DNA from 4 places in the Blautia sp. AM47-4 genome. Region 1 is predicted to be linked to each of the others. Evidence: predicted binding sites of a transcription regulator. Region 1 holds the regulator's gene; each other region holds the start of a gene.
What was found. Region 1 encodes HrcA, which represses chaperone genes, less so after heat shock. Its sites were predicted from a motif close to TGTTAGCACTCNNNNNNNNNGAGTGCTAACA; they were not measured.
Positions count from the first base shown of each region.

Region 2: a site for HrcA is predicted at 4,639-4,669, ahead of DW965_RS02875 (Hsp20/alpha crystallin family protein). Genes of this name have one in related genera too.
Region 3: a site for HrcA is predicted at 3,690-3,720, ahead of htpG (molecular chaperone HtpG). Genes of this name have one in related genera too.
Region 4: a site for HrcA is predicted at 1,903-1,933, ahead of clpB (ATP-dependent chaperone ClpB). Genes of this name have one in related genera too.

Region 1 covers NZ_QUHY01000001.1:190,975-198,451, reverse strand. Annotated here, with positions in the region: gene hisA (phosphoribosylformimino-5-aminoimidazole carboxamide ribotide isomerase) at 1-364, opposite strand, end outside; gene dnaJ (molecular chaperone DnaJ) at 532-1,740, opposite strand; gene dnaK (molecular chaperone DnaK) at 1,966-3,843, opposite strand; gene grpE (nucleotide exchange factor GrpE) at 3,909-4,520, opposite strand; gene hrcA (heat-inducible transcriptional repressor HrcA) at 4,570-5,628, opposite strand; gene DW965_RS00955 (helix-turn-helix domain-containing protein) at 5,913-6,131, shown strand; gene DW965_RS00950 (hypothetical protein) at 6,209-6,574, opposite strand; gene DW965_RS00945 (helix-turn-helix domain-containing protein) at 6,747-6,965, shown strand; gene uvrB (excinuclease ABC subunit UvrB) at 7,163-7,477, opposite strand, start outside.
Region 2 covers NZ_QUHY01000003.1:61,063-68,539, reverse strand. Annotated here, with positions in the region: gene DW965_RS02905 (ATP-binding protein) at 1-369, shown strand, start outside; gene DW965_RS02900 (AAA family ATPase) at 455-1,387, shown strand; gene DW965_RS19565 (cobaltochelatase CobT-related protein) at 2,372-3,211, shown strand; gene DW965_RS02890 (hypothetical protein) at 3,228-3,422, shown strand; gene DW965_RS02885 (ATP-binding protein) at 3,490-4,239, shown strand; gene DW965_RS02880 (hypothetical protein) at 4,269-4,433, shown strand; gene DW965_RS02875 (Hsp20/alpha crystallin family protein) at 4,857-5,324, shown strand; gene DW965_RS02870 (ABC transporter substrate-binding protein) at 5,717-7,150, shown strand; gene DW965_RS02865 (cation diffusion facilitator family transporter) at 7,370-7,477, shown strand, end outside.
Region 3 covers NZ_QUHY01000002.1:209,563-217,039, reverse strand. Annotated here, with positions in the region: gene DW965_RS02415 (Na+/H+ antiporter NhaC family protein) at 1-1,397, opposite strand, end outside; gene htpG (molecular chaperone HtpG) at 1,480-3,555, opposite strand; gene DW965_RS02405 (TetR-like C-terminal domain-containing protein) at 3,899-4,465, shown strand; gene DW965_RS02400 (oleate hydratase) at 4,685-6,664, shown strand; gene DW965_RS02395 (ethanolamine utilization protein EutH) at 6,753-7,477, opposite strand, start outside.
Region 4 covers NZ_QUHY01000018.1:2,459-9,935, reverse strand. Annotated here, with positions in the region: gene DW965_RS12305 (CobW family GTP-binding protein) at 1-600, shown strand, start outside; gene DW965_RS12300 (hypothetical protein) at 772-1,854, shown strand; gene clpB (ATP-dependent chaperone ClpB) at 2,043-4,649, shown strand; gene DW965_RS12285 (DUF4250 domain-containing protein) at 4,646-4,819, shown strand; gene DW965_RS12280 (sugar phosphate isomerase/epimerase family protein) at 5,026-5,886, shown strand; gene DW965_RS12275 (TolB family protein) at 5,841-6,665, shown strand; gene DW965_RS12270 (hypothetical protein) at 6,878-7,477, shown strand, end outside.

The DNA of each region.
Region 1 (7,477 bases):
CATAGAACACATGGCCGTCGCGGAACACATACGAAGTCACAATCACATGGCTTGCCCCCGCTGTCAGAAACTCGCACGCATTCTCCGCATCAATGCCGCCTCCCACCTGCAGGCCGCCCGGGTACGTCGAGAGTGCCAGCAATGCCTGGCGCTTCGTTTCCTCGTAAAACTCGGTACCTTCCTTGTTCAGCAGAATCACATGGCCGCCCGTAATGCCCTGCTCTTCGTACAGCTGCGCATAGTACGACGCATCCTGCTCCGAGACAAAATTCTCGCTCGCCTGATTTCCCTGATCTTTCAGCGATCCCCCGACAATCTGTTTTACTTTTCCGTTATGAATATCAATACATGGTCGAAATCTCATTTTCCCCGTTTCCTTTCTTTTCTCTCCCCTTAAGTTTTCCACATTATATCAAAATCCGACCATTCTGTGTATAAATTCACCAAATTTTCATGGTTCTTTCATAGAAAAGAAAGAAGAACCTGCTTTTTCCACAGATTCTTCTTTCTTTTCCGGCTTGCCACCGTTCTTTATTTATCGATGTCCTCAAAGGCCTCTTTCACTTTATCCATAAAGCCTTTTTTCTTCTTCGGCTGCTCTGCAGTTTCGCCGTCGGCTGCTTTTTCTTCTGCTGCCGGGCGGTTTCCGCAGGCTTCGTCGAAGGCGCGGAGGGCCTCTTTTGCTTTCTCATTCAGTTTCGTCGGAGTCTGGACTACGAGTGTTACGTAGTGATCACCGCGCACATTGCTGTTGCGAAGGGACGGAACACCTTTTCCCTTCAGACGGATCTTCGTATCGGTCTGGGTTCCCGGTTTTACAGTGTAGAGAACGTCCCCGTCAACGGTGCTGATCTTCACATCACCGCCGAGTGCTGCCTGGGCAAACGTAATCGGTGCAGTGGAGAAAATGTTCATATCCTGTCTCTGGAAGATCGGATGACGGGTTACCTGAACCTCGACAAGCAGATCTCCTCTCGGTCCGCCGTTTACACCCGGCTCACCTTTTTCACGGATCCGGATGCTCTGTCCATCGTCGATTCCAGCCGGAATGTTGACCTGAATGCGTTTTCTGCTGGATGTATAGCCCGTGCCGTGGCATGCGGTACATTTATCGCGAATGATCTTTCCGGTTCCGTTACAATCCGGACAGGTCGTCACGTTTCTCACAGAACCGAACATGGTCTGCTGTGTGTACGTAATCTGACCAGTTCCGTTACATTTGGAGCATGTCTCCGGTGAAGTTCCTGGTTTTGCGCCGGTTCCGTGGCACGTTGTACAGGTATCCTTCAGGTTGATCTCGAGCTCTTTCTGGCATCCGAAAACAGCTTCCTCAAACGTAATGTGGACAACAGCGCGGAGGTTTGCTCCCTTCATAGGTCCATTGTTTGCTCTTCTTCTGCTTCCGCCGCCACCGAACAGGTCGCCGAAAATATCGCCGAAGATATCACCCATATCTCCGCCGCCAAAGTCGAAGCCGCCGAATCCGCCGGCTCCTGCGCCGCCACCGCCGTTTTCAAATGCAGCGTGGCCAAACTGATCGTACTGACGCCGTTTGTCCGGATCACTCAGCACGCCATAGGCTTCTGTCGCCTCTTTAAATTTTGCCTCGGCCTCTTTGTCGCCCGGGTTCATATCCGGATGGTATTTCTTGGCCAGTTTACGGTATGCTTTTTTTAATGTTGCATCGTCCGCTCCGCGGTCTACGCCGAGGACCTCGTAATAATCTCTTTTTTCTGCCATTTATGTTCACCTTTTCATTTCTGTTCCACAAATTTCATCTTTGCAGAAATGTTTTTCCGCACGCTCCAGTATAGCACTTTTCCGAAAGCAATACCAGCATAAATACAGGGGGCGGAATGTATTTTCCGTCCCCTGCAAACATTCGCCTCACAGGGCTTTTTGCGTTTATTTACTTATTGTTTCAACTCACAGTCGGTATTTTCACGGAGTGTGACATGCCGAAAATTAAACCTCTTTGTAGTCAGCGTCTACGACATCGTCGTCATGGCCGCCTGCTGCTCCTGCATTTCCCATATCCGGGCCTGCACCTGCTGTTCCGGCACCAGCGCCTGCTGCTCCGCCCTGCTGCTCATACAGTTTTGCAAACAGTTTCTGAGCGCTTGTCATCAGTTTTTCCTGAGCTGCTTTCAGATCAGCTACCTGTGCATCGGTCATTTCTTCCGGATTGCATTTTGCAATGAGATCTTTCAGTGCGTTCAGGTCAGCTTCTACTGCTGTTTTGTCGTTTGCATCAAGCTTGTCGCCGACTTCCTCGATTGCTTTCTCGGTCTGGAATACCATGGAGTCTGCATCGTTTCTTGCGTCGATTGCTTCTTTTCGTTTCTTATCCTGAGCCTCGAACTCAGCAGCTTCTTTGACTGCTTTGTCGATCTCGCTGTCGGACATGTTAGAGCCTGCGGTGATGGTGATGTGCTGCTCTTTTCCTGTTCCCAGGTCTTTTGCAGATACATTTACGATACCGTTGGCATCGATATCAAAGGTAACCTCGATCTGCGGAACGCCTCTTCTTGCTGGCGGAATTCCATCCAGACGGAACTGGCCGAGGGATTTGTTGTCTTTCGCGAACTGACGCTCACCCTGTACTACGTTGATATCTACTGCTGTCTGGTTATCAGCTGCGGTGGAGAAGATCTGGCTTTTCTTGGTCGGGATTGTGGTGTTACGCTCGATCAGACGAGTTGCAATACCTCCCATCGTCTCGATGGACAGAGACAGCGGAGTTACATCCAGAAGAAGGATGTCGCCTGCGCCGGCATCTCCTGCAAGTTTACCGCCCTGTACGGAAGCACCAAGTGCTACGCACTCATCCGGGTTCAGGCTCTTGCTCGGCTCGTGTCCGGTCAGCTGTCTTACTTTATCCTGTACAGCCGGGATACGGGTAGATCCGCCTACCAGAAGGACTTTGGAAAGCTCGGATGCCTGAAGGCCTGCATCAGAAAGTGCTCTCTGTACCGGCTCTGCGGTTTTCTCTACCAGGTCGTGGGTCAGCTCATCGAATTTAGCCTTTGTCAGGTTCATATCGAGATGTTTCGGGCCATCTGCGGTTGCAGTGATGAACGGCAGGTTGATGTTGGTTGTAGTTGCGCTGGAAAGCTCTTTCTTTGCTTTCTCTGCTGCTTCTCTGATTCTCTGCAGAGCCATTTTATCATTGGAAAGATCTACGCCTTCCTGTTTCTTGAACTCAGCAAGGATATAATCTGTTACTTTCTGGTCGAAGTCATCACCGCCCAGACGGTTGTTTCCTGCTGTGGAAAGAACTTCGATAACGCCGTCACCGATCTCGATGATGGAAACATCGAAAGTACCGCCTCCAAGGTCGTATACCATGATCTTCTGCTCTTTCTCGTTATCCAGTCCGTATGCCAGAGCTGCTGCGGTAGGCTCGTTGATGATACGTTTTACATCAAGACCTGCGATTTTACCGGCATCTTTGGTAGCCTGACGCTGTGCGTCGTTGAAGTAAGCCGGAACGGTGATAACTGCTTCTGTTACTTTCTCACCAAGGTAGTTCTCTGCATCACCTTTCAGTTTCTGAAGGATCATAGCGGAGATCTCCTGTGGAGAGTATTTCTTTCCTTCGATGTCTACTTTATAATCAGTACCCATCTCACGTTTGATGGAACGGATGGTTCTGTCTGCGTTTGTTACAGCCTGACGTTTTGCCGGCTCGCCGACCAGACGGTCACCTGTTTTTGTGAATGCTACGATAGATGGAGTTGTTCTTTCACCCTCTGCGTTTGCGATAACGGTTGGTTTTCCACCTTCCATAACGGCTACACAGCTGTTTGTTGTTCCTAAGTCAATACCAATAATTTTGCCCATTGTTGTTTCCTCCTCAATGAATTATGCTAAAAAATGGTTTAATTTCTATTTATTTATCTTCAAGCTTAATTAGCCACCTTGACCATACTGTGACGGACTACGGAGCCTTTGTACATGTAGCCCTTCAGGAACTCTTCTACGACGATGTTCTCGCCGGCTTCCTCATCCTCCACATGCATCACTGCGTTGTGCAGGTTCGGATCGAATTCCTTTCCAACGGCCTCGATCACGGTTACACCGAGTTCATCGAGTGCTGTGGTAAACTGTTTGTATACTTTATTCATGCCGTCTGCGAACGGATCTTCCTCCGGGTTTTCCACCGTTGCAAGTCCGCGCTCGAAGCTGTCAACAACCGGAAGAATCTTCTCGATGATGTCTTTTGCTCCAATGGCATACATATTTGCTTTTTCTTTTTCGGTGCGTTTGCGGAAGTTATCGAACTCTGCCATCTGACGGGTCAGGCGGTCAGTCAGCTCTTCGATTTTCTCATCTTTTTTATCTTTTTTCTTTTTGAAGAACTTTCGTTCTTTGCCATCCTCAGCAGTTTCTTCTGCAGCTTCCGCTTCTTTTGCCTCTGCTGCTTTCTTTGCTTCTTCCTGCTCCGCAGCCGGTTCGGTTTCCGGCAGATCGGTCTCTGCTCCGGTTTCTTTTTCCATCTCGCGTGTAGGTTCTTCCATGGTTTCCTCTTTCTTTCTATTTTCTTCGCTCACTGATCATTCCACCTTTCTACTCACCTGTGTCCGGCTTTTTGAAGACGGCGTCCAGTTGAACTTTTAATGTTTTCAGGTTATCTACCACATTTTCGTAATCCATCCGCTTTGGTCCCACGATACCGATTGTTCCGCGCATACCGTTTCCCATATCGTATGTGGTGGTGACCACGCTGCAGTCCCGTAAGGGTTCCATCGAAGATTCATTTCCGATGTATACCTGAATACCGGTATTTTCCTCTCCGTCCTGCTCCTCGGCAGCTCCTTTGATCATATCGACCAGTTTCTGCCGTTCCTCGAATGTGGAGATCAGCTGGCTGGCTTTGCTGCTGTCGGAAAGCTCAGGGTACTTGAAAATGTTGGTTGCGCCGCTGGTGTACACCGGCACATCTTCTTCGCTGACTGCGATGGCTTCCGCTACGGTATCGACCACTTTGCTGATGATGCCGGAGTGGATGCCTGCCTGCTCTTTCATCTTCTTGATCATGCCAAGATTGATTTCTTCAATGGTCAGGCCATTGAGCTGTGTGTTCAGAAGCAGGTTCAGCTTTAATATCTGTTCATCGTTGATGGTCTCGTCTAGGTCGATCATCTGGTTTTTCACCAGGTTGCCTTCTACGACGATGACGGCCAGGAGCTGCTCTTCATTGACTTTTGAGAGCTGGATGAATTTCACTTTATTTCTGTGATATTCCGGTCCTGTAATCAACGTTGCATAGTTGGTAGATGAAGCGAGGACTTTGACAACCTGCTGCAGAACTTTTTCCATTCGGTCTGTTTTTTCAATGACCATGTTTTTGATGTCTGCAACTTCCTGTTCTTTTTCCCGCATCAGCTCATCTACATAGAGGCGGTAGCCTTTATCGGAAGGAATGCGTCCTGCGGAAGTGTGGGGCTGTAAGATGTAACCCATCTCTTCCAGATCGGACATTTCATTCCGGATTGTGGCGGAGCTTAAATTCAAATCCGTGTATTTGGAAATCGTTCTTGAGCCGACCGGCTCGCCCGTTTCCAGATACGTCTGGATGATCGCTTTTAATATTTTTCTTTTTCTTTCATCCAATTCTGTATCCACTAAGATAAGCTCCTTCCTGTTGTATAGTCCTGTTAGCACTCGTTTCAGTGGAGTGCTAACATCTATGCTCTTAAGATAGCACTCTGCCTTTTGTTTGTCAACACCTTTTCCCGGTTTTTCTATGAAGAAATTGTGAAAAAAGTATAAACCGTTTTCTTTCTGAAAAGGAATCTGACTTTTCTTTTTTATTGCATTCTACTGTTTCAAAGGCGCTATAGCCGTATGGTAGGATTCTGCCATTTTAATACGACCATTTAGTAGCATTTTCTCAGAGGTGATGAATCATGAAATATCAGAGACTGGAGGATCTGCGCACGGACCACGATCTGACGATCCGCCAGGTTGCCGACTATCTCGGCTGCAACCGCGATGTGTATACCCGATATGAAAAAGGCGTCCGGCAACTGCCGATCTCCATTGCCATCCGTCTGGCGGAGCTGTATCAGGTCAGTCTGGATTATCTGGTCGGCATCAGCGATGAGAAGCGGCCGTATGGATCCTGACTTTCCGGTGTCTCCGCCGCAGCAAAAGCAGGAGGACAGTTTTTCTTTTCCCTGTCCTCCCTGTTTTGCTTTTTCGTTTACAGATTCTGCAGATATTCCATCATCCGCGTTTCGCTGAGTTTCCATCCGTCCGGCTCCCCGCAGAGATACAGCGTAAAATGCCCGCACGGGACTCCGTTTTCCAGGTGGATGCCGGTATACAGTTCTACAATGAGGAGTTCTTCTGCTTTTTCTTCATATATATTAGTGATCTGATAGATGCGCTCTCCCTTTTCGTCCACCGGCCATTCTTTCTTCAGCACATCCCTCAGACGGCTCTCCTGCCCCTGCGCTTCGCATTCTTCCTCCCGGCTGATCATTTTTTCAAACGCTTCCGGCGTCTCCATCCGTTCCACTATATTCTGGACAAAATCTTCTATTTCTATTCTTTCTGCTTTTCCCATTCGTTCCCCCATTTCTGCCGTACATATTTTTCTGTTTTCTGCACAGGCTGTCTTCACCCGCCGTTTCTCTCTCCCGCCCCATTCTCCAATTTGCGACCATATGATCTGATTTAACTTTGTCCATCCAACCGTTTGGTAGTATGGGTTTGAATCTGAAAGGATGGTACAACGTATGAAATACCAGAGAATTGAAGATATGCGGATCGATCAGGATCTCACCATCAAAGAGATTTCTGCCCTGCTCGAATGCAACCGCGACGTCTATTCCCGCTACGAAAAAGGAATCCGCGACATCCCGATCGACTATGTGATCCGGCTTGCACGGTTCTATGACTGCTCGGTCGACTATCTGCTGAGTGTCTCCAGTAAAAAGAGAAAATTCGGCGATTAATTTTTTTATTGTTGTCTTTTTTATTTTTGTGTTTTTCGTTTTGATACGACCGTTTGGTCGTATTTTATATTATAATGGTATTCTTATTTTGCGTCAATTCTGAACAAGAAGGAATCAAAATCGGACGCAAAAAAGCGTGCCGGAAAGTTTTCTGTCGCTTTTCCGGCACGCTTTTTTTCATGCTCTTTTCTTCTTTTTTATTCTTCCATGTCATCCAGGCTCTTCTTCAGTGTGATCATTTTGTCACGCAGCTCGGCGGCCATTTCGAAGTTGAGTTCGGCGGCAGCGGCTTTCATCTGTTTCTGTACCTGGCCGATCAGTTTTTCCAGTTCTTCGCGGCTCATGGACTCCGGGTCTTTTTCCATCTTTTCTTCTGTCTTTGCCACTTCTTTCGAAATGCTGATGAGATCGCGGACGGCTTTTTTGATGGTGGTCGGAGTGATGCCGTGTTCTTTGTTGTAGGCTTCCTGCAGGGCACGGCGGCGCTTCGTCTCGTCGATCGCGAGTCGCAT
Region 2 (7,477 bases), on a different contig from region 1:
GTGGTTGATAACGAAGCGGGTATGGAACATATCAGCAGAGGAATCCTGCCAATGATGGAAGTTGCGATTCTTGTGAGTGACTGTTCCAGAAGAGGTGTTCAGGCAGCCGGACGTATTGCAAAGCTGATGAAGGAGTTAAACTTTAAACCACAGAAAACTGGATTAATCGTGAATCGTGTTCCGGATGGAAAACTGGATGCCGGAACTCTGGAAGAAATTCGAAATCAGGGACTGGAATTGTTAGGGGTTGTGCCACATGATGACCAGGTATATCAGTATGACTGTGATGGAAAGCCGATCATACAGCTTCCGAAAGATTCTCCTGTAAGAAGTGCACTGGGAGAAATTGTAAAGAAGTTGGGATTGTGAGTTGGAGGATTGAAAGTTTGAAGATTGAGTAAACAGAAATATTATCTGATTTGGCATAACTAATTGTAAAGAAAGGAAAATCTTCATGAGAAATCATTGGGCAGAAATAGAAAAATATTTAGAAGACCAGAAGATAGCGCAGGAACTGATTGGAGAACTGAGAGGTTTTCACATGCGTTATGAGGTAGAGGATCAGGTAAAGGAACGGGTAGAAAAACCGGATATCCTGTTTTATGGGAAAAAGATTCTGGAAATGTCAATAGCAGCGCTTCTTCAGGGAGATAACCTGTTACTTTCCGGTGCGAAAGCTACAGGGAAAAATGTACTATGTGAGACACTGGCATGGATATTCGGAAGACCGGAATACGACATTTCTTTTCATGTAAATACAGACAGTGCCGATCTGATTGGAACGGATACCTTTATAAATAATGAGGTTCGCCTTCGGAAAGGCCCCATCTACCAATGCGCGGAATTTGGAGGATTTGGAATCCTGGACGAAATCAATATGGCAAAAAATGATGCGGTTTCTGTACTGCATGCCACACTGGATCATCGGCGCAGAATCGATATTCCAGGATATAACAGGATTTTACTTCATCCGGCAACACGATTTATCGGCACGATGAATTATGGCTACGCAGGTACCAGAGAGCTAAATGAAGCATTGGTTTCAAGGTTTATGGTAATTGATATGCCTGAAATGGATGAGGATAGTGTCCTTTTTGTATTAAGACAACATTTTCCAGATGGGGAAAAAAGTGCACTGAAAGCTTTTGCAGGACTGTTTCTGGATTTGCAGATCAAAGCTTATCATGGAGAAATCTCAACAAAATCTCTTGACCTGAGAGGACTGGTTTCTGCTGTAAAAGCAACAAAAAGCGGACTTTCTCCAATTGATGCAATCCAGATGGGGATCATAAATAAAAGTTTTGATGTATTTGAAAAAGAGATCATAGAAGATGTGGTTTCTACCAGAATCCCATCTTCCTGGACCGGAAAAGACATATGGGGGTAAACTTGTATGGAGGATGTCAGATGGCCGGCGAAACAACTGGAAGAACATCGTCTGGAGATCAGCAATCGTATCAGAAATCTTTTTTGGACAGTCAGTGGTGATTATGATATGGAATTTGAACCGGACACAGAAAAATATGTTTATTCAAAACAAACGGTTCTATATGAGGCAGTGAAGCAGGGTGCCTTTGCACGATATTTTGATCAGAAGAAACTTGGCATGTATTTGATGAAAAAATTACATTTTTCTGCTGGAGAAGATATACTTTTGCCTCTTGCTGGATTATGCATGGATGCTGCTGTGGAGCGTTTTATCATTCGAGAACGTTTGGGAACAAAGGAAATCAGAGAACAGGCGTTCAGAGAATTGGAAAAGGCCGAGGAAGAACAGGTATCAGACAAAGCTGGAACAGACCTGATTCACAGGATTAGGCTTCTGTATATAAGGCATGTTCTGGAGAACACAGACGATAAGGGAATGGATCCACAGGCAGAGATTGCATTGTACAAGATTCTTTCTCTGAAGGATGCAGAAAATACGGAAGATGTCATAAACGTGATAGATGAGATTTATAATCATGTTCTGGATCCCTCTTTTGAAAAAAAGAATGGAAATCTGGAGAAGATTCTGAATTTACCGGATATGGCATTGACCAATGACGCGTGGCAGGAATGCATGACAGATGAACAGATGGAAGACATCATTCAAAAATATCTTTCTAATCTCAAAAAAAAGATGATGAGTCTGGATATCAGAAACAAAAAGAAAAAAAGATTTTATTTCTCTCCGGAAAATGAAGAAGTTCCGGAAAGCTCGGAGAATATAAATCCACAGGCAGTGCGACGGATACGGGAATATGTGGAACTGAATTACGGAAAATCGTATCTAAGTGAATCGGAGCAGGCCAGAGTCAACCGGAAATTTTGTACAGGAATCCATAAAAACTGTAACCTGTATCTTACAGATGGAATATTACAGAGCCCTGTGATTAAAAATAATCAATACCGTTTTTCTCAGCTTCAGTTTGAAAAAAATAAAGCCTATTATGGAAATAATCACTGGATCATTAAAAGAAATATTTCTGTGTTGGCAGAGTCACTGAAACGGGCCTTTATAATCCGAAAGGATGATTTTGTCAGCAGATCTGATGCAGGACAGCTTGTTCCTGAGAGATTATGGAAAATTGGAAGAACAGACGATGACAAGTTATTTAATAGAAAAAAGAGATCTGACGATTCTGAGTTTGTAATAGACGTCCTGATTGATTCCAGTGGTTCCCAGGCTGACAGACAGGCTCAGGTAGCGGCGCAGGGATATATTATCAGTGAAGCATTAAGCCAGGCAGGAATTCCTCATCGGGTGACAGGATACTGTGCTTTCTGGGGATATACAGTACTTCAGAGATTTCGGGATTATGAAGATCCAAGGGAAACAAATGAAAGAATCTTTCAATTTCGTGCATATGCCAATAACAGAGATGGGCTTGCACTGAAAACAGTCGGTTCCTCTCTCATGGAGCGACCGGAAAAAAATAAGATTTTAATCGTATTAAGTGATGGAAAACCCTGTGATATGAGCATACAACGACCAGGAACCCGCCAGCCCAAGATCTATGACGGAGAAAAAGCTGTGAAAGATACTGCATATGAGGTACGTCGGGCCAGAAATCAGGGAATTTTCGTAATTGGTATTTTTGCAGGGAATGAAGAAGAGCTCTCCGTGGAAAAGAGAATCTATGGAAAAGACTTTGCCTATATTCGTAATATCAGCAATTTTTCCCGTATAGTAGGAACTTTTTTACGAAGACAAATTGATATGGAATGAAAATGGAGGAATCACTATGGGTAAAATTGAATTTTCCAATTGCCAGGATGTAAGAAATCAGAAAAGGATACAGGAATTAGATTGTCCACGCTGTCATGAACCGGGAGGCATTGAAGCCTTTGTGAAAGACGGGATACTTGCAGAGGACGGAGTATGTGATAACTGCGGATATATTCTTCCAGAAGGAACAGAACTGGAGGAAGTGGAGTAAGACAGTTTGAAGTATGGTCATATGTAATGCTTATTATTTAGAAAAAAGAAAAGGAGTAAAGATAGAGATGAAAATAGCAGTTTGCGGAAAAGGTGGATGTGGAAAAAGTACAGTAACCAGTCTTTTGGCTAAGGCTTTAGCCAGACGAGGAAAAGAAATTTTGGTAATTGATTCCGATGAATCTAATTATGGTCTACACCGACAGCTGGGTATGAAGCTTCCCAGAGATTTTACAGACTATTTCGGTGGTAAGCAAAATGTTTTAAATGATATGATGTTATCAAAATTTACTCATCAGTTTTTTGAGGAAACCTGGACTATAGATGATATACCGGAAGATTATTATAGTCTGAAGGACGGTGTAAAACTGATGACCAGTGGAAAAATTCATCAGGCAAATGAAGGGTGCTCTTGTGCTATGGGAACTGTTATGACTCAATTTATCCAAAATCTCAGGCTTACAGAAGACCAATTTGCGCTAATGGATATGGAGGCTGGTATTGAACACTTTGGACGTGGAATTGATAACGGTGTAGATTTGATATTGATAATCATAGATCCATCCTATGAATCCCTACAGCTTTCCAAAAAAATCGGGGAATTATCGGAAAGTATTCAAAAACCATTTTATTACGTTCTCAATAAAGTAACAAAAGAGAATCAGGAAATGATGTATGAAGCTGTATGGAATTCAAGTCGAGTCGCTGTATCTCTTAGTGCGGATCCTGGTATTATGGGAGAGGGACTGATGGGGAAAGAACTATCAGAAAAACCAGATGCTATTGAAAACTTAACAGAATTTCTACTTTCTATTTAACAGAATAAGGAGATTTAGGTGGGTATAGGATGATACAGATTGCAATTGTGGAAGATGAAGAAATTTACGTAAAACAATTAACAGAGTATATCCGGAAATATCAAACGGAAAGGGGAAGATCAATAAAGGTTACGGTATTTGGTGATGGAGAAGATATAGATGATCAGATTAAAAAATCAAGTACAAACAAATAAGTATATTCCATCTTGGGCGTAATTTAAGTTTCGCTAAGTTTCACTCATATAGGTGTCTGTGCACAGCTCGGGAATAAATTCCCTCGCTGTCGGGCTGTCGCCCTATACATTTCCATGAAAAAGCCCTCTTTACCAAGCAAGCTTGAACGAGGGCTTTTCACGTAAATGTGCATGGCTCGTAGCGTTCACACAATCTTCACAAAATAATTAGCACTCGCCTCTTGACAGTGCTAATAATAAGTGTTATATTACAGCTAGAACAAAGGAAGAGGGATACAAAGAGAGGAAAAGAAGAAAACCTCCGGTATCCGGAAGCCTTTCCGTTCCAAAGAAACAGGTAAACAAAAAGATCCGGTGAAAAGAAAAACCGGAGAAAAAGCATGGATCAGGTTCCATGAGAAGAATAAGAAGGAGCGATGACTTATGTTAATGCCTAGTATTTTTGGAGAAAATTTATTTGATGACTTTTTCAACGATTTTCCGTTCTATGATTATGACAAAGAGATGAAGAATACAGAAAAGAAACTGTATGGCCGCAAAGCCAGCCATGTGATGAAAACAGATATTCGCGAGCTGGATAATGGCTACGAGGTAGTGGTTGACCTTCCGGGCTTCACGAAAGATGAAGTTCAGGCCACACTGGAAAATGGTTATCTGACCATCAGTGCAGAGAAAGGTCTTGACAAAGACGAGAAAGAAAAAGAGAACGGCCGTTACATCCGCAAAGAGCGTTACGCAGGTGCATGCAGCAGAAGCTTCTATGTAGGTGAAGATATTACCGAAGAGGATATCAAGGCTGAATTTAAACACGGTCTGCTGAAACTCTTCGTACCGAAGAAGGAAGCAAAACCGGCTGTGGAGCAGAAAAAGACAATCTCCATTGAAGGATAAAAGAAAAAAAGCAAAAGCGTTTGCCGCCCGGGAATGTTAAAATTCCCGGGCGGCAAAATTTTTATCTTTTCCGGTACATCCCGAGGGAAAGAATCCGGAATACGCGGGCGGATATACGTGATTTTCGGATTCGGAAAATAAATTGTATACAATAATGTACTTGCTATTTGGGAACAGGTCGGATACAATAGGCGTGACAATTACAAAATGAGAGAACTCGTATCAAAAGGAGAAATCATGAAGAAAAGAAGAAGCGTACTTGCGCTGCTTTTAGTTGCAGCTCTTACTGTTGTACTTGGCGGATGCAGGATGGCAAGGATGGGAAAGCAGATTCTTCCGATACCACAAGTTCTCAGGTATCAACGGAATCAACCCCGACAGGGGAACCTGTTATGGGAGGTTCCATCACGGTAGGAATTCCTCAGGACATTGAGGATAGTCTTGACCCACACAAATCTGTTGCGGCAGGAACGAAAGAAATCCTATTCAATATTTATGAGGGCCTTGTAAAGCCCGATGAAGAAGGAAATCTGAACGATGCGGTGGCAGAGAGCCATTCGATCTCGGAGGATGGAAAGGTTTATACCTTCAAGCTCCGGAATGGTGTCAAGTTCCACGATGGAACGACCGTCACTGCAGAGGATGTAAAATATTCAATCGAACGCTGTGCGGGTATCAACGGAGACGGAACGCCTCTGGTAGAGGCATTTTCCAATGTAGACAAGGTTGAAATTCCGGACGAGAGCACGATCGACATCTATTTAAAAGAGGCAGACACTGAGTTTCTTGCCTATCTGACGGTGGCGATTGTACCTGAGCATGTGGAAGATCTGGAAGCAGATCCGGTCGGAACAGGCCCGTTCCACTATGTATCACGGTCCCCGCAGGAAAATATTGTCCTTGAAAAATTCAGCGATTACTGGGATACGGAAAATCAGGCGTATCTGGACAAGGTAACATTTCGAATTGTCAAGGACAGCAATGCAGTCGTAACAAACCTGAAATCCGGTACACTGGACATGTATGCACGTCTCAGTTCCACACAGACAGCGCAGCTTGCCGAAGATTCCGATTTTACGATTTATGACGGCGGTATGAACCTGGTACAGGCGCTGTATCTGAACAATGCCGTGGAACCGCTCAACAATGTGAAGGTGCGCCAGGCGCTCTGCTATGCGGCAAATCGTCAGGAAGTGCTGGATATGATTGCAGACGGAAAAGGAACGATCATCGGAAGCAGCATGTTCCCGGCATTTGGAAAATATTATGTGCCGGAACTGTCAGAGCGATATAATCAGGATATTGAGAAGGCAAAAGAACTGTTAAAAGAAGCCGGATACCCAGATGGATTTGAGCTTACGATTACAGTGCCGAACAATTATCAGCAGCATATCGATACAGCCCAGGTTCTGGTAGAGCAGCTTAAAGCGATCGGTGTTACTGCCAAAATTCAGCAGGTCGAGTGGGACAGCTGGCTGTCGGATGTATATGCAGACCGGAAGTTCCAGTCCACGGTTGTCGGCGTTGACGCGGCATATCTGACCGGACGCGCGTTGCTGGAACGGTTTACCTCAACATCATCCAAGAACTTTATCAACTACAGCAACGAAGAGTATGATAAACTGTATCAGCAGGTTAAGACCAGTACGGATGAAGAGGAGCAGGTTGAGCTTTACAAAAAAATGGAAACACTGCTCTGTGACGATGCGGCAAACCTGTATATCGAGGATATGGCATGCGAGGTTGCACTTCGGAGCGATTTTGCGGGCTACCAGTTCTATCCGCTGTATGTGCAGGATATGGCTAAAATTTACAAAGTAAAATAAAAATCAAATTATAGGGGACTCAAAAGGCAGAGGGAAAAGAAAAACTCTCATTCAATTGTCAAATGCTGCCGGAAGAGTCCCCTGTAATTATTAGTAGAAATCCCGAAAATATGTTAGGCTTGACTTTTTTTCCGACACTGCCTACTATAGAAAAAGACAGGGAAAACGTAAGGGCTCCGCGGCAATGCAGGAGGCCTTTTTTTAAAAGAAGGGGGAACCATGACAGATTTTCTGGTAAGACGTTTTGTAAAAGATTATGAGAAAACCGACAACGCGGATGTGCGCACGAGCTATGGCATTTTGTCAAGCATCGTGGGAATCTGCTGC
Region 3 (7,477 bases), on a different contig from region 1:
GGCAGAACGAAGATAAAGATCAGCGAACTGACAAGCAGCATGCCCGGATAGAAGAGGTTTGCCATGATTTCAAAGGCGGAGAGCTCATATCCCAGTTCATGCACCGCGGAAATCGCCACGAGCATCTGCGCGCCGTACGGCAGGATGCCCTGTGAGATGCAGGAGAAGGTATCGAGGAGCGATGCCGTTTTCCGTGGGGTGATGCCGTAGTCCTCGGACATCTGCTTTGCGATCGGGTTTGCCATGACGATCGCGACGGTGTTGTTTGCGGTCGCAATGTCGAGCAGCGCGACGAGAATGCCGACACCGAGCTGGCCGCCCTTTTTTCCGCGGAAGATTTTGTGAATGGCACGAAGCAGGACAGTAAAGCCGCCGTTTTCCCGGATCAGCGCGCACATCGCAGCGACGAGAATCGCAACCATACATGTCTCAAACATACCCGAAGTGCCGCTTCCCATGCTGGAGAGCATATCCAAGAGCGTCGTCTGTCCCGTACCGAGCATGATAACGGCACCGGAAGCAATACCGATAAGGAGTACGACAAACACCTGAATGCCCGCGATGCCGCCGATCAGCACGAGCAGGTACGGAACCATCTGCAGCAGATGGTATTCGTGGACGATCGGTGTGCCCGGCGCCTGTCGGAAGGAGATTACAAGGATCAGCGCCAGCGCGGCAAGAGCAGCCGGGAGAGCGATCCAGAAGTTTTCGCGGAACTTGTCTTTCATCTCGCAGCCCTGTCCGTTGCAGGCGGCGATTGTCGTGTCGGAGATGAAGGAGAGGTTGTCGCCGAACATGGATCCGCCCATGACGGAGGCGACGCAGAGCGCCAGCGAAAAGCCGGAGGTCTCGGCAACAGCAGCGGCGATCGGCACGAGAAGCGTGATCGTTCCGACGGAGGTTCCCATGGCCGTGGAGACGAAGCAGGCAACGACAAAGAGCACAGCGACGGCATACTTTGCCGGAATCCAGGAGAGCATGAAATAGGCAACGCTCTCTGCACTGCTCCTTCCGACAACGCCGACAAACGTGCCTGCGGCGAGGAAGATCAGCAGCATTGTGATGATGTTTTTGTCCCCGATGCCCTGTCCCATGAGGGCGAGCTTTTCTTCAAACGGGACACTGCGGTTCTGCAGACAGGCGACGAGGATCGCTGTCAGAAACGAGACGACGATGGGGATGTTGTAGAAGCCCATCGGAATTTTTAAAATATACTCGGAATAAATGCCGAACCCCAGATAAAACACCAGAAAAACGGCGATCGGGAGCAGGGCGGATGGCTTTCCTTTTTTCATAGAAATAAATACCAGACCTTTCGTGTGATTTTCCTTATTTTTTAATAGGGCGAATAGAATTATTCTATCATCTGGATCAGAAATCGTAAAGTAAAAAAGCAGGAAAAAACACGCCGGACATCTGGTAAATTCCAGAAATCCGGCGTGTTTTATAAGAGGTGCGTTTTGCTGTGCCTGTGCTTTATTATTTTGCGAGGAGCATCATAATCTGATTACTTCTGCTTACGAATTTTGTCATCTCGTCCGGAGAGAGCGGTTTGTGGCTGATCATTGCCAGATCATACAGCTGCTCGCAGAACAGGGATGTGTTGCCGTTCTCGCCATTCTTCAGAATGTACTGAACGAGCGGATGTTTTGCATTCAGGATCAGGGTTTCCTGTCCGCCGAACATGGACGGATCCATGCCGGTCATGCCGTACATCTTCATCATATCCTGCATCCGGCGGCTCTCCTCGGAAAGCGTTACCATGGAGGATACATTTTCGTCTTTCAGGTTCTCAACTTTGACGGTCAGATCTTTCTTGTCGAGGACTTTGCGGAAGAGATCGGTCAGAGTATTTGTAGCGTCGGTCAGATCCTCACCGGACTCGTCTTTCATATCGTTGGTCAGATCTGCATCGATGCGCTGGAAAGTTACATGCTCGTTGTAACGCTCTGCATGGGTGATGAAAGCGGAGTCGATGTTGTGTTTCAGGATGACAGCATCCATGCCCTGACTGCGGAACATGTTGATGTACTGGCTCTGCTGAACTTCGTCGGTGACGTAGTAAACAGTCGTTTTTTCCGGCTCTTTCTTCTCGTCAGCGTTTTCCGTATTTTCGGTATTCTCCGTAGTTTCAGCCTTCTCTTCGATGTTCTCTGCAGGAGCTTCTTCTTTCTTATTCTCGTTGATGCAGTCCTCAAGAGTCAGATATTTTCCGTCGATGTTCTTGAACAGAATATAGTCCATCATCTTCTTGGAGAATTTCTCGTCCTTGATGCATCCGTATTTGATGAATGGGTTGATATCATCCCAGTATTTCTCGTAATTCTCACGGTCGGTTTTGCACATGCCGGAGAGCTTGTCAGCGAATTTCTTGGAGATGTACTCGGAGATCTTCTTGACAAATCCGTCGTTCTGCAGTGCGCTTCGGGATACGTTCAGCGGCAGATCCGGGCAGTCGATGACGCCTTTTAAGAGCATCAGGTATTCCGGAATGACTTCTTTGATGTTGTCGGCAATAAATACCTGGTTGTTGTACAGCTTGATGGTTCCCTCGATGGAATCGTACTCGGTGTTGATACGCGGGAAGTAGAGGATACCTTTGAGGTTGAACGGATAGTCCATGTTCAGGTGGATCCAGAACAGCGGCTCGCGGTAGTCGTTGAAGACTTTGCGGTAGAATTCTTTATAATCCTCATCGCTGCACTCGTTTGGATGTTTGGTCCACAGCGGGTGGATATCACTGATGGAAACCGGGCGTTTGTTGATTTTTACTTTCTCTTTGGCCGGGGAAACTTCAACCTGCTCTTTCGTTCCGTCTTCTTTTTCTTTCTCTTCGTATTTTGCGTCCTCGTGGATGTGCTCTACGACAACGTCGTCATCTTTTAATTCGCTTTCATCGATGGTCTCGTATTCCTGCGGCGCATTTGCTTTGGACAGGAAAATTTCAACCGGCATGAAGGAGCAGTATTTTTCCAGAACTTCGCGGACACGGTATTCGTTTGCGAATTCCAGGCAGTCCTCGTTCAGGAACAGAGTGATTTCGGTACCAACAGTTGTCTTGCTGCCCTCGGACATATCGTACTCGGTGCTTCCGTCACAGGTCCAGTGTACCGGGGTGGATCCTTCTTTATAGGAAAGAGAATCGATGTGAACTTCATCTGCTACCATGAAAGCAGAGTAGAAACCAAGACCGAAGTGGCCGATCATCTGATCTGAATTCGTTTTGTCTTTGTATTTCTCCAGAAATTCGGTAGCGCCGGAGAAGGCGATCTGGGTAATATATTCTTCGACTTCGTCTGCGGTCATACCGATACCGTTATCGATGAATTTTAAGGTTTTCTCATCCGGGTTTACAATCACCTGAATGGCTGCTTTGTAGTCATCCGGCAGAGTATATTCGCCCATGCCGTCGAGTTTTTTCAGTTTGGTGATGGCATCGCAGCCGTTGGAAACGAGCTCGCGGACGAAGATATCGTGGTCGGAATACATCCATTTTTTGATAATCGGGAAAATATTGTCGCTGTTGATTGAAAGATTTCCATGTTTCGCACTCATGAGAAACACACTCCTTTTCTTATAAAAATATTTTGATCCAGCAAAGCGGGAATATCATGCTTTTTTAGATGTCTGCAGCTTTTTTACTGCTCTGATAGTTATAGTAATACTGGCACAGGGAAAAGTCAAGGGGAAATTAGCACTCGAGAAAAAAGAGTGCTAACAGAACGACGGAAAGTATTGAATTTACTGGTATTACGGTACTTTCTAAACTTTTTGTAAAGTCTGATCAAAAGGGCTGCGCAGTTGTTTCTGGAGAATGGATATGCTACAATGAAAAAGCATAGAAGCGTTTCGAACAGAAAGATTCCGAGGGTACATAAAAGAAAAATGGAGGAAATACATGACAAATGCGACAAAGGCGGCGCTGGAAGCGTCATTAAAAAAGCTGCTTTTGAAAAAGCCGCTGGACAAAATTACGATCAACGATCTGACGACAGACTGCGGCATCAGCCGGATGGCGTTTTATTATCATTTTAAGGATATCTACGATCTTGTCGAATGGTCGTGCCTGGAGGATGCGACGCAGGCGCTGCAGGGGAAGAAAACGTATGAGACATGGCAGGAAGGCCTGCAGCAGATTTTTGAGGCAGTGCTCGAGAATAAACCATTTATTATGAATGTCTATCACTCTGTAAGCCGGGAGCAGATCGAAACATATCTCTTTCATCTGACGCACGATCTGCTGTACGGTGTCGTGCAGGAAAAAGCAAAGGGAACCGGCATCTCCGAGGCGGATCAGAGTTTTATCGCAGATTTCTATAAGTATAGCTTTACCGGTGTCATGCTCGACTGGATCAAAGACGGAATGAAAGTGGATTACCATATGATTGCGGAAAAAATGCACCGCACGATGGAAGGAAATGTCGTCAATTCCATCCGAAATTTTGAAAAAAGAAATAAAATATAGTTACACTTTACAAAACAGGGCGGATGATAAAAATTTAATCATCCGCCCTGTTTTGTAAATGGAAAAGCGGGGAAAAATGAAGTAAGATTCAAATTGTCAACAGACAATGGCAACACAAATAGAAACTTGTAAAACAAAGAAAGCAGCATAACCTATACGAACCGGAAATTCGAAAAAACATTCCGGCAGTCGTATTTAGAAAAGAAAGGATGAACGTCTATGTCAAAAAAAGGATTAAAATTCGGAATCGCATCAGCAGCAGTCATCGGAGCTGGAGCAGCAGTGCTGCGGGCAAAAAACAAGAGTGAAGCAAAAAAAGCAGCGGAGACAACCACTGTAACATCAGAACCAAAGAATGATTACCGCAACACCGAGCGCGGAAAAGATAAGAAAAACAGCAAAGGCATTTATTACACCAACGGAAACTACGAAGCCTTCGCAAGACCGGAAAAACCGGAAGGCGTCGATGAGAAGAGCGCATACCTCGTAGGAAGCGGCCTCGCGGCCCTCGCAGCAGCGTGCTTCCTTGTAAGAGACGGCCAGATGAAAGGCGATCACATCCACATTCTGGAAGCCATGGACATCGCCGGCGGTGCCTGCGACGGTATCTACGATCCGACCCGCGGCTACATCATGAGAGGCGGCCGTGAGATGGAAAACCACTTCGAGTGCCTGTGGGATCTGTTCCACAGCATCCCGTCAATTGAGACACCTGGTGTATCCGTTCTTGATGAGTATTACTGGCTGAACAAAAAAGACCCGAACTACTCCCTGTGCCGTGCAACGAAGAACCGCGGCGAGGATGCCCATACCGACGGAAAGTTCAACCTGAGCCAGAAAGGCTGCATGGAGATCATGAAACTCTTCATGACAAGAGACGAGGATCTGTACGACAAGACGATCGAGGATGTTTTCGATGATGAAGTCTTCAATTCCACCTTCTGGCTGTACTGGAGAACGATGTTCGCATTTGAAAACTGGCATAGTGCACTGGAGATGAAGCTGTACTTCCAGCGGTTCATTCACCACATCGGCGGACTGCCGGACTTCTCCGCACTGAAATTCACGAAGTACAACCAGTATGAATCCCTGATTCTTCCGATGAAGAAATACCTCGAGGATGCCGGCGTAGACTTCCAGTTCAATACCGAAGTAACCAACGTTATCTTTGAAATCAACGATGGAAAGAAAGTAGCAAAAGCCATTGAGTGCAAGGTAAACGGCGTCGAGAAAGGCATCGTTCTCACCGAGAATGACCTCGTCTTCGTTACCAACGGAAGCTGCACCGAAGGCACGATCTACGGCGATCAGAACCATGCACCGAACGGTGATGCAGAGGTCCGCACGAGCGGCTGCTGGAGCCTGTGGAAAAACATTGCAAAACAGGATCCGTCCTTTGGACATCCGGAGAAATTCTGCTCCGATATTGCAAAGACAAACTGGGAATCCGCAACAATTACCACTCTCGACAATAAGATCATTCCGTATATCACCAATATCTGCAAACGTGATCCGAGAACCGGAAAGGTTGTTACCGGCGGTATCGTAAGCTGCCAGGATTCCAAGTGGCTTTTAAGCTGGACCATCAACCGTCAGGGACAGTTCAAAGAGCAGGATAAAGATAAGGTATGCGTATGGGTTTACAGCCTGTTCACCGACGTACCTGGCGACTATGTGAAGAAACCGATGAAAGAGTGCACTGGTAAAGAGATCACCGAAGAGTGGCTGTACCACCTCGGCGTGCCGGTTGACCAGATTCCGGAGCTGGCAGAGAACAGCGCTGTCTGCGTACCGACCATGATGCCGTATATCACCGCATTCTTTATGCCACGAAGAAAGGGCGACCGCCCGGATGTCATCCCGGATGGCTGCGTCAACTTCGCATTCCTCGGACAGTTCGCTGAGACACCAAGAGATACCATCTTCACGACAGAGTATTCCGTTCGTACCGCAATGGAAGCTGTTTACGGACTCCTCGGCGTAGACCGCGGCGTGCCGGAAGTATGGGGCAGCGTTTACGATATCCGCGATCTGCTGGACAGCTCCGTGAAACTGATGGATGGAAAATCTCCGCTGGAAATCGAGCTTCCTGGACCGCTCAACCTGCTGAAAAAACCTCTGCTGAAACTGGTAGATGGAAATGTAGTTGGAGATCTCTTAAAAGAGCATGGAATTATCAAAGAGGATATGGTGAAATAAGAAATAGAAAATAAGTAAGAAATGCAATAAGACCTGCGCTTTCAAACGGCGCAGGTCTTATTGCGTTGCTATGTATGCTCTCAAACAATTAAGCAGATTTCTTCGTGAAAAACAGCGCGGCACAGACGGCGGCGATGCCTCCAGCGAGCTTTGCAACGAGAAGCGGCACGACAAAATCAGGATCGGTGCCGAACGTAAATCCCATATGTGCGGCGATGGTCGATGCGGCGGAGACGAGGAAAGCTGCGTTTACAATCTTTCCGCGCTCGTCCATTTTTTCCATCATTGTGATCGCCGGAACAGGGCTGACAATGCCCATCAGAAGGCCGGCGGCACTGCTGTCGTTCATGCCGGTTTTTCTTCCAATAAAAGAGAGCGGCTTTTTGAGCACCCGCTGTAAAAGCTCCGCCGTCGGAAGGCTGCCGAGCAGTACAATGCCGATGGACGAGACGACCGCCATCGCGTCCTCCAGCGGCGCAAGGTCCGGGAGCAGCGAAAAGCCGGTCATATAGCAGAACGCGCCCGCGATGAGGCCGATCGTCGTCAGAAGCCGGATCACATCTGCAAATACCGTGAACGCGCGCACGGTCTGCTCCGGAAAACGCCAGATGCCGAACATCAGCAGAAAGCAGAAGAGGAGCACCGGGAGCGACTGAAGTACGATCTGCAGAAAAGAGAGTTCTGAGAGCAGTCCGCCGACGATCATCGTGACGGGAAGCGTGCCCGTGCCGATCAGCATGCCGCGGGAGAAAAAGAGGCGGTCGCCGCTTTTCAGCATTCCCATGCCGACCGGAATCGTAAAGGTGATGGTAC
Region 4 (7,477 bases), on a different contig from region 1:
CTTCTCTCGCCGGTCACTATTGTGGATGTTTACAGTTACCGCCGCTATATGGCGGAATATCCCGAGCTGTATCAGGATCAGATCCGAAGCGCGGATACGATCATTGTTTCCAAAACAGAAGCATGCCAGGCGGAAGAAAAACAGCGCATCCAGAAATTTCTGCAGGAAATTAACCCGCAGGCAAAAATCATCACGGATTATGCATCCACGATGACACGGGAAGATTACCAGAGCCTGCTGCTGGGCGGCCGATATGAGAAAGAAGTACAGGATACGCAGAGCGGCGAAAAGATGCCGGAGACCTTCTCCTTCGAAAATATCCGAATGGAGGCACCGGAAACCCTGTGGTGTTTTCTGGAACAGATCATTCGCGGAGCGTTTGGAAATATCATCCGTGCAAAAGGACAGTTCGCAGCCGGAGACCAGTTTCTCCAATTTGATGTCGCCGATCACCGCTACAGCATCACCGGCACAGAACAGAAAAACGCCGGCCAGGCTGTGTTTATCGGAAACGATATGAACGAAGATGCGATCCGGCAGTATTTTAAGAAATGCGCCGGAAACCAGAAAATGAAATATGCTGCCCGTCATGTATCATAAAGTAAATAGGAAAAAGAGATTGCGGAGTCCTGCCAAAACAGGGTTTCGCAATTTTGGTTTTTACAGAAAGATTCAACTGAAAAACGAAGGATAGGCAAAAACGAAAAATTACGCTAAAATAAACATACAAGTATTTCAAATAAAACAAAAGAAAAATCAGGGGGATCTGATATGGAGGAACAGAAAAGAAGACGGGAAAGAAAATCAGCGGCATACTGGTTGAGCAAAAGCTCGATTTTATATCCGATCTGTATCTTGTATGTGATGTATGTGAAACAGGTTGAGGTATATATTACAGAATGTTCCGTCCATATTTCGTCGGGGACAATGCTTTTTGCCTATGCGCTGTGCCTGATTTTGTGGCTGGCCTCACCCATTCGAAGCTACTGCGCAGATGGAACTGCAAATGAAGTTTTATTCTATACATTTCCGCCGAGCATACTGATGCTGTTTTTATTTGCCCAATATTCACTGAAAATTGTGTTGTTTCTTGCAGTGCTGGATGGGATATTTCTTGTTACGGTTTTAAGAGATTTACATAGAAAAAAACGAAAATATTCTCCGAAAAAATTCTGGAGATTAAAAAGAAGTGACTTAAACGCATTTCTGTTTGTTTCAGTATGCGTGAGTATGGTACCGACTTGTATGATGATATATTGGAAGCTTGAGTCTCCGTCCGGAGTGGCAGAACTTTACGAACGAAAAAAGGACTATAATCTCGTCCAGAATCAGGAGAACATTTTTCAGGAAAATAAAGAATTTCTGCTGAGCTTAAAGGAGAGCGAATGGAGGCAAAAAACACTGGAAGAAAGAACAATTGCAGCGCAGAAGATGGTATGGCTTGAAACAGAACGACTTGGAATTCCCGAAATTCCGCTGTATGTGAAAGAGACAGGATCATCGAATTGCGTTGCATTATATAATAATGAAGAGAACGAAATATGGTATGCTCCAGAGCATTTAACATCTCAGACAGCAGAAGAATTTTTTACGGGAATTTGCGAAGAATGTTATCATGGAATGGAGTATTATCTGCTGGAGCGAATGGACTGGAATTCGGAAATGGCGAATACTGCTTATTTTGAAGAAATGAGGAAGTGGAAACTAAATGATAATCGCTACATATCTGGACGCGACGAGGGCGATTCGTTTGAAGCATATCAATCACAGCCGCTGGAAGCATCTGCCAAAAAGTATGCCAGTTCCGAAACAGAGGCACTGATTCATTTTATTGCTGTGTACGGCGATGAATAAAAATCTTTTAGGGGGGAGGGAGAAAAGGAGCGTCGGGAAAAATAAAAAAATTAGCACTCACCTCTTGACAGTGCTAATAACTAGTGTTATAGTACGACTAGAACAAAGAAAGAAAAGAAAATTCACATCAACGCTCTTTTTGTTCGGAGCGAATGTTAGCACCCAAATAGATAAGGAGGAAGCCGATTATGAATATTAGTAAATTCACACAAAAATCGCTGCAGGCTGTACAGGACCTGGAAAAGACCGCATACGATTTCGGCAACCAGGAAATAGAGCAGGAGCATCTGTTGTATAATCTCCTGCATCAGGACGACAGCCTGATTCTGAAAATGATCGAAAAGATGGAAATCAACAAAGAACATTTTCTGAACCGTGTCGAGACGGCACTGAACGACCGCGTCAAAGTATCCGGCGGTCAGCCGTATATCGGTCAGTATCTGAATAAAGCACTGGTAAATGCTGAGGATGAGGCGAAAGCCATGGGAGACGAGTATGTTTCCGTAGAACACCTCTTCCTGGCAATGCTGAAAAATCCAAGCCCGTCCATGAAAAAACTGTTTCAGGAGTACGGCATCACAAGAGAACGTTTCCTGCAGGCATTAAGCACCGTGCGCGGAAACCAGAGAGTTACCACCGACAACCCGGAGGCAACATACGACACCCTGGAAAAATATGGCCAGGATATCGTAGAAAAAGCCAGAAACCAGAAAATGGACCCGGTTATCGGCCGTGATACCGAAATTCGGAACGTTGTCCGTATCCTGTCCCGTAAGACAAAAAACAATCCGGTTCTGATCGGTGAGCCTGGTGTTGGTAAAACCGCAGTCGTAGAAGGCCTGGCCCAGCGAATCGCCAACGGCGATGTACCGGAGAGCCTGAAAGATAAAACCATTTTCTCCCTCGATATGGGAGCCCTGGTAGCCGGAGCAAAATACCGCGGCGAATTCGAGGAGCGTCTGAAAGCTGTTCTGGAGGAAGTCAGAAAGAGCGACGGAAAAATCATTCTGTTCATCGATGAGCTGCATCTGATCGTCGGCGCCGGAAAGACCGACGGCGCGATGGATGCCGGAAACATGCTGAAACCTATGCTGGCACGAGGCGAACTGCACTGCATCGGTGCCACAACGCTGGATGAGTACCGCCAGTACATCGAAAAAGATGCCGCCCTGGAGCGCCGTTTCCAGCCGGTTCAGGTTGATGAGCCGACCGTAGAGGATACGATTTCCATCCTGCGTGGCTTAAAAGAGCGCTACGAAGTTTATCACGGCGTAAAAATCACCGACGGTGCCCTCGTTGCAGCCGCAACCCTTTCGAACCGTTACATCAGCGACCGTTTCCTGCCGGATAAAGCAATCGACCTGGTCGACGAGGCATGCGCTCTGATCAAGACAGAACTGGATTCCATGCCGGCCGAGCTGGATGAGCAGCGCCGTAAGATTCTGCAGATGCAGATCGAGGAAGCCGCACTGAAAAAAGAGACCGACAATCTGAGCCGCGAGCGTCTGGAAACATTGCAGAAAGAGCTGGCTGAGTTAAAGGATACCTTCAATTCTGCAAAGGCACAGTGGGAAAATGAAAAGAGTTCCGTTGAGAAACTGTCCAAACTGCGTGAGCAGATCGAGGACATGAACCGCCAGATCCAGAAAGCAAAGAATGATTACGATCTGAACCGCGCCGCTGAACTGCAGTACGGTGAACTCCCGAAATTACAGCAGATGCTGGAAGCAGAAGAGAAAAAAGTTAAAAATGAAGATCTCTCCCTGGTACACGAGAGTGTAACGGATGAAGAGATTGCCAGAATTGTCTCCCGCTGGACTGGAATCCCGGTTGCAAAACTGACCGAAGGCGAGAGAACTAAGATCCTCGGCCTGGAAGATGAACTTCACACGAGAGTTATCGGCCAGAATGAGGCAGTCACCAAGGTTTCGGATGCGATCATCCGTTCCAAAGCCGGAATCAAGGATCCGACAAAACCGATCGGTTCGTTCCTGTTCCTTGGACCTACCGGTGTCGGTAAAACAGAGCTTGCGAAAACGTTGGCAGAAAAGCTGTTTGATGATGAGAACAACATGGTTCGAATCGATATGAGTGAATACATGGAGAAATACTCCGTCTCCCGTCTGATCGGAGCGCCTCCGGGATATGTAGGCTACGAGGAGGGCGGCCAGCTGACCGAGGCAGTGCGCAGAAAACCATATTCTGTTGTTCTGTTCGATGAGATCGAGAAAGCGCATCCGGACGTCTTCAACGTTCTGCTGCAGGTACTCGATGACGGCCGTATCACCGACTCCCAGGGCCGTACCGTAGACTTTAAAAATACGATCCTGATCATGACCTCCAATATCGGATCCCAGTATCTGCTGGACGGCATTCAGGACGACGGCAGCATCTCCGAAGAGGCGAGAAACCTGGTCATGCAGGATCTGCGTGCACACTTCCGTCCGGAGTTCCTGAACCGTCTGGATGAAACAATTATGTTCAAACCATTGACAAAAGACAACATTGGTCATATCGTAGATCTGTTGCTGAAAGGACTGAACAAACGTCTGGCAGACCAGGAGCTTACCGTCGAACTGAGCCCGGCTGCAAAACAGTTTGTCATTGAGGGCGGCTACGACCCTGTTTACGGCGCCCGTCCATTGAAACGTTTCGTACAGAAAGAGGTAGAAACCAGCACCGCAAAACTGATCCTTGGCGGTCAGGTCAGCGAGGGCGATACGATCCTTCTGGATGTGGAAAACGGCGGCCTGAAGGCAATGATCAAACCAGGTGTGGAGGTAGTAGACGAATGATGCCGAAAGATCCCGTAATGCTGCTGAGCTATGTCAATACGCAGTTAAGAGATTTTTACCCGTCGCTCGCAGAATTCTGCGCGGCCATGCAGACAGAGGAATCCGATCTGCGGGAAAAACTGGCGCTCATCGACTATGAGTACGATGAGAAAACGAACCAGTTTGTATAAGAATAACCAGGCCCTGAAAAAAATGGCGGAAAAAGGCGTTCCGTATGTGGAAAAAACACATACGGGGCGCCTTTTTTACGCAAAGCGTGTTTCTTATAACTGACAGGAAAAATCATATCTATAATAGAAGAAATGTGGTAAAATGGAGGAAAAGAAAATCCGCTGAAAATGGGGAAACAGCGGATCTGGAGAAGGAGGAAACAAATATGTATTTTGGTGTACAGATGTATGGGGTATCCAAAGAATGGAAACAGGATCCCGAAGGATTTTTAAAGAAAATCTATGAGGCAGGCTACCGCCAGATCGAGCCGTGTCTCGGATTCCGTGTTGATGCCAGGGACTACGGTTTCTGGATCCCGGAGGATCTGGAGCAGGCAATGCCGCTGCTTGCAAAATACCACATTGAGGTTCATGCGGTCCACATTTTCCTGGATGAATACCACTATGAAAGAGAACTTGCCATTCTTACAGAACTGGCGCAGAAATACCACATTTCCTGGTTTGTCGTAAAGAGCCCGGCACGCCAGACAAAAGATGTTCTGGACGAAACCGCTGCAAGATACCGCGAACTGGCAGAAGAACTGGAAAAAGCCGGAGCAGGTCTTCTGATCCACAACGAAAAAGAAGATATCTGTATCCGCGTGAATGGAAAAACAGCGTACGAATATCTCCTGGAAGCCTGCGGTGAAAAAGTCGGAGCAGAAGTAGATGTCGGCTGGATGTACTGCGGCGGCGTCGACCCGGAAGAGTTCCTCTGGGCGCATGCGGACCGAGTCAAAGCCGTTCATTATAAAGATATGAAAATCACCGGCCAGGAAGCGCCGCTTGGAAAAGGCATGGTTGATCTGAAAGCCTGCTTCCAGTTCGCCCGCGCAAACGGTGCACTGCAGATTGTGGATATGGATGCGGCAACACTGGAGGATACCTGCCGCGCCGGAAAATGCTCTCTGGATGGACAGGGGACAGAGACAACACCGACAGCATTCTCTGCACGATGGATGTGGAGACCGGAGAAGAAACCGTGCTGCATGAGTTTCCGGGAATCATCGAGGCACCGAACTGGCTGAACGATGGAAACACCCTGCTTTATAATGCGGATGGAAAAATCTACCGCTATGAGATCGACAAAGACCATGTGGAGCAGGTTGATACCGGTTTCTGCGTGCAGTGCAACAATGACCACGTTCCGTCACCGGACAACCAGCTGCTGGCGGTAAGCTGCATGCCGCCGGAACTCACAGATGGAACGTATGAATCCCACATCTACGTGCTCCCGATGACAGGCGGTGAACCAAAAGACCTCACCGGACCGGGTCTCAGCTATCTGCACGGCTGGTCGCCGGACGGAAAAGAGCTTGCGTACTGTGCCTTCCGCAAAAAGCCGGAGGAGGAGACTATGCGCATTGAGATCTGTACGATTCCATCAGACGGCGGCGAGGAAACCTGCCTGACGGACGGCAAAGGCTACAACGACGGTCCGGAGTATTCACCGGACGGAAAGCACATCTGGTTCAACAGCACCAGAAGCGGTCTGATGCAGGTATGGCGGATGAACCGTGACGGCAGCGGTCTCACCCAGATGACCGATTTCGATGCCAACAACTGGTTCGGCCACGTTTCGCCGGATGGAAAACACGTCATTTACCTGACCTTCGCTAAAGGTGAGCTGGAACCGAATGAGCATCTGCCGAACATGTATGTATCGCTTGGAATGATGGATTATGACGGACAGAATAAGAAAAAAGTGCTGGATCTTTTCGGCGGCCAGGGCAGTATCAACGTCAACTCCTGGGCACCGGACAGCCGCAGAATTGCGTATGTGAAATATGTGCTTCATCACAAATAAAGGAATATCTTAAGAAAATCTGACGGGCCGTAAAAATTCATGGAAGTATTGTGAAAAAACGTTGAAAGTATTTTAGCGGAAATGCACAAGAATTCTTACGAATTTTTACGGCCCGTTGACTCTTTTTCTGACACACGTATAATGAAAGTAACAAGAGAAACTGCGGCCCCTGGCGGCTGCAAAACAATCAAAAGGAAAGGAGGATTTGTGTTATGAAGAAAACGAAAAAAATGCTTTCGTTTGTACTGTCCATGCTTCTGATCGTGACGATGTTCCCAACCATGGCATTCGCAAAAGAGGAAGCCAAAACGTGGAAGTTCGGAGAGCTTTCGCTGAAAGCAGGCGACGTTCTCGGCAAAGATACGGAGATTAAAAATGATGCAGAGAACAGAGAAATCCGAATACTTTCAGAAAAAACAAATCTGGATGAAAAGAAAGATGACAAAGAAAGAATAAAAACAGAAAAAGAGGCTGTGATCGCAGCGGCGGCTTCCTGGAATCTGAAGGATCTTACGGAAAAGGCCAAAAAGGCTCCGGCAGATTATCTGCTTAAAAAGGCAGACAGCTGGAACGGAAGCTGGATTGTAACAAAGATCGCAGAAACGGAAACAAAAGATGCCATTGAAATCCAGATAAGAACCTATGAGTACGCAGCTGTAACAGAAATCCAGGGCATACCGAAAGAAATCCCGGGAACCACCGCACTGACGGGCAAAGCAGTTCCAGAAAATGCAGATCAGAAACAGATCACATGGGAAATCACGGATGCCGGAATGACAGGTGCTGTTTTAGACGGCACAAACCTGAAAGTA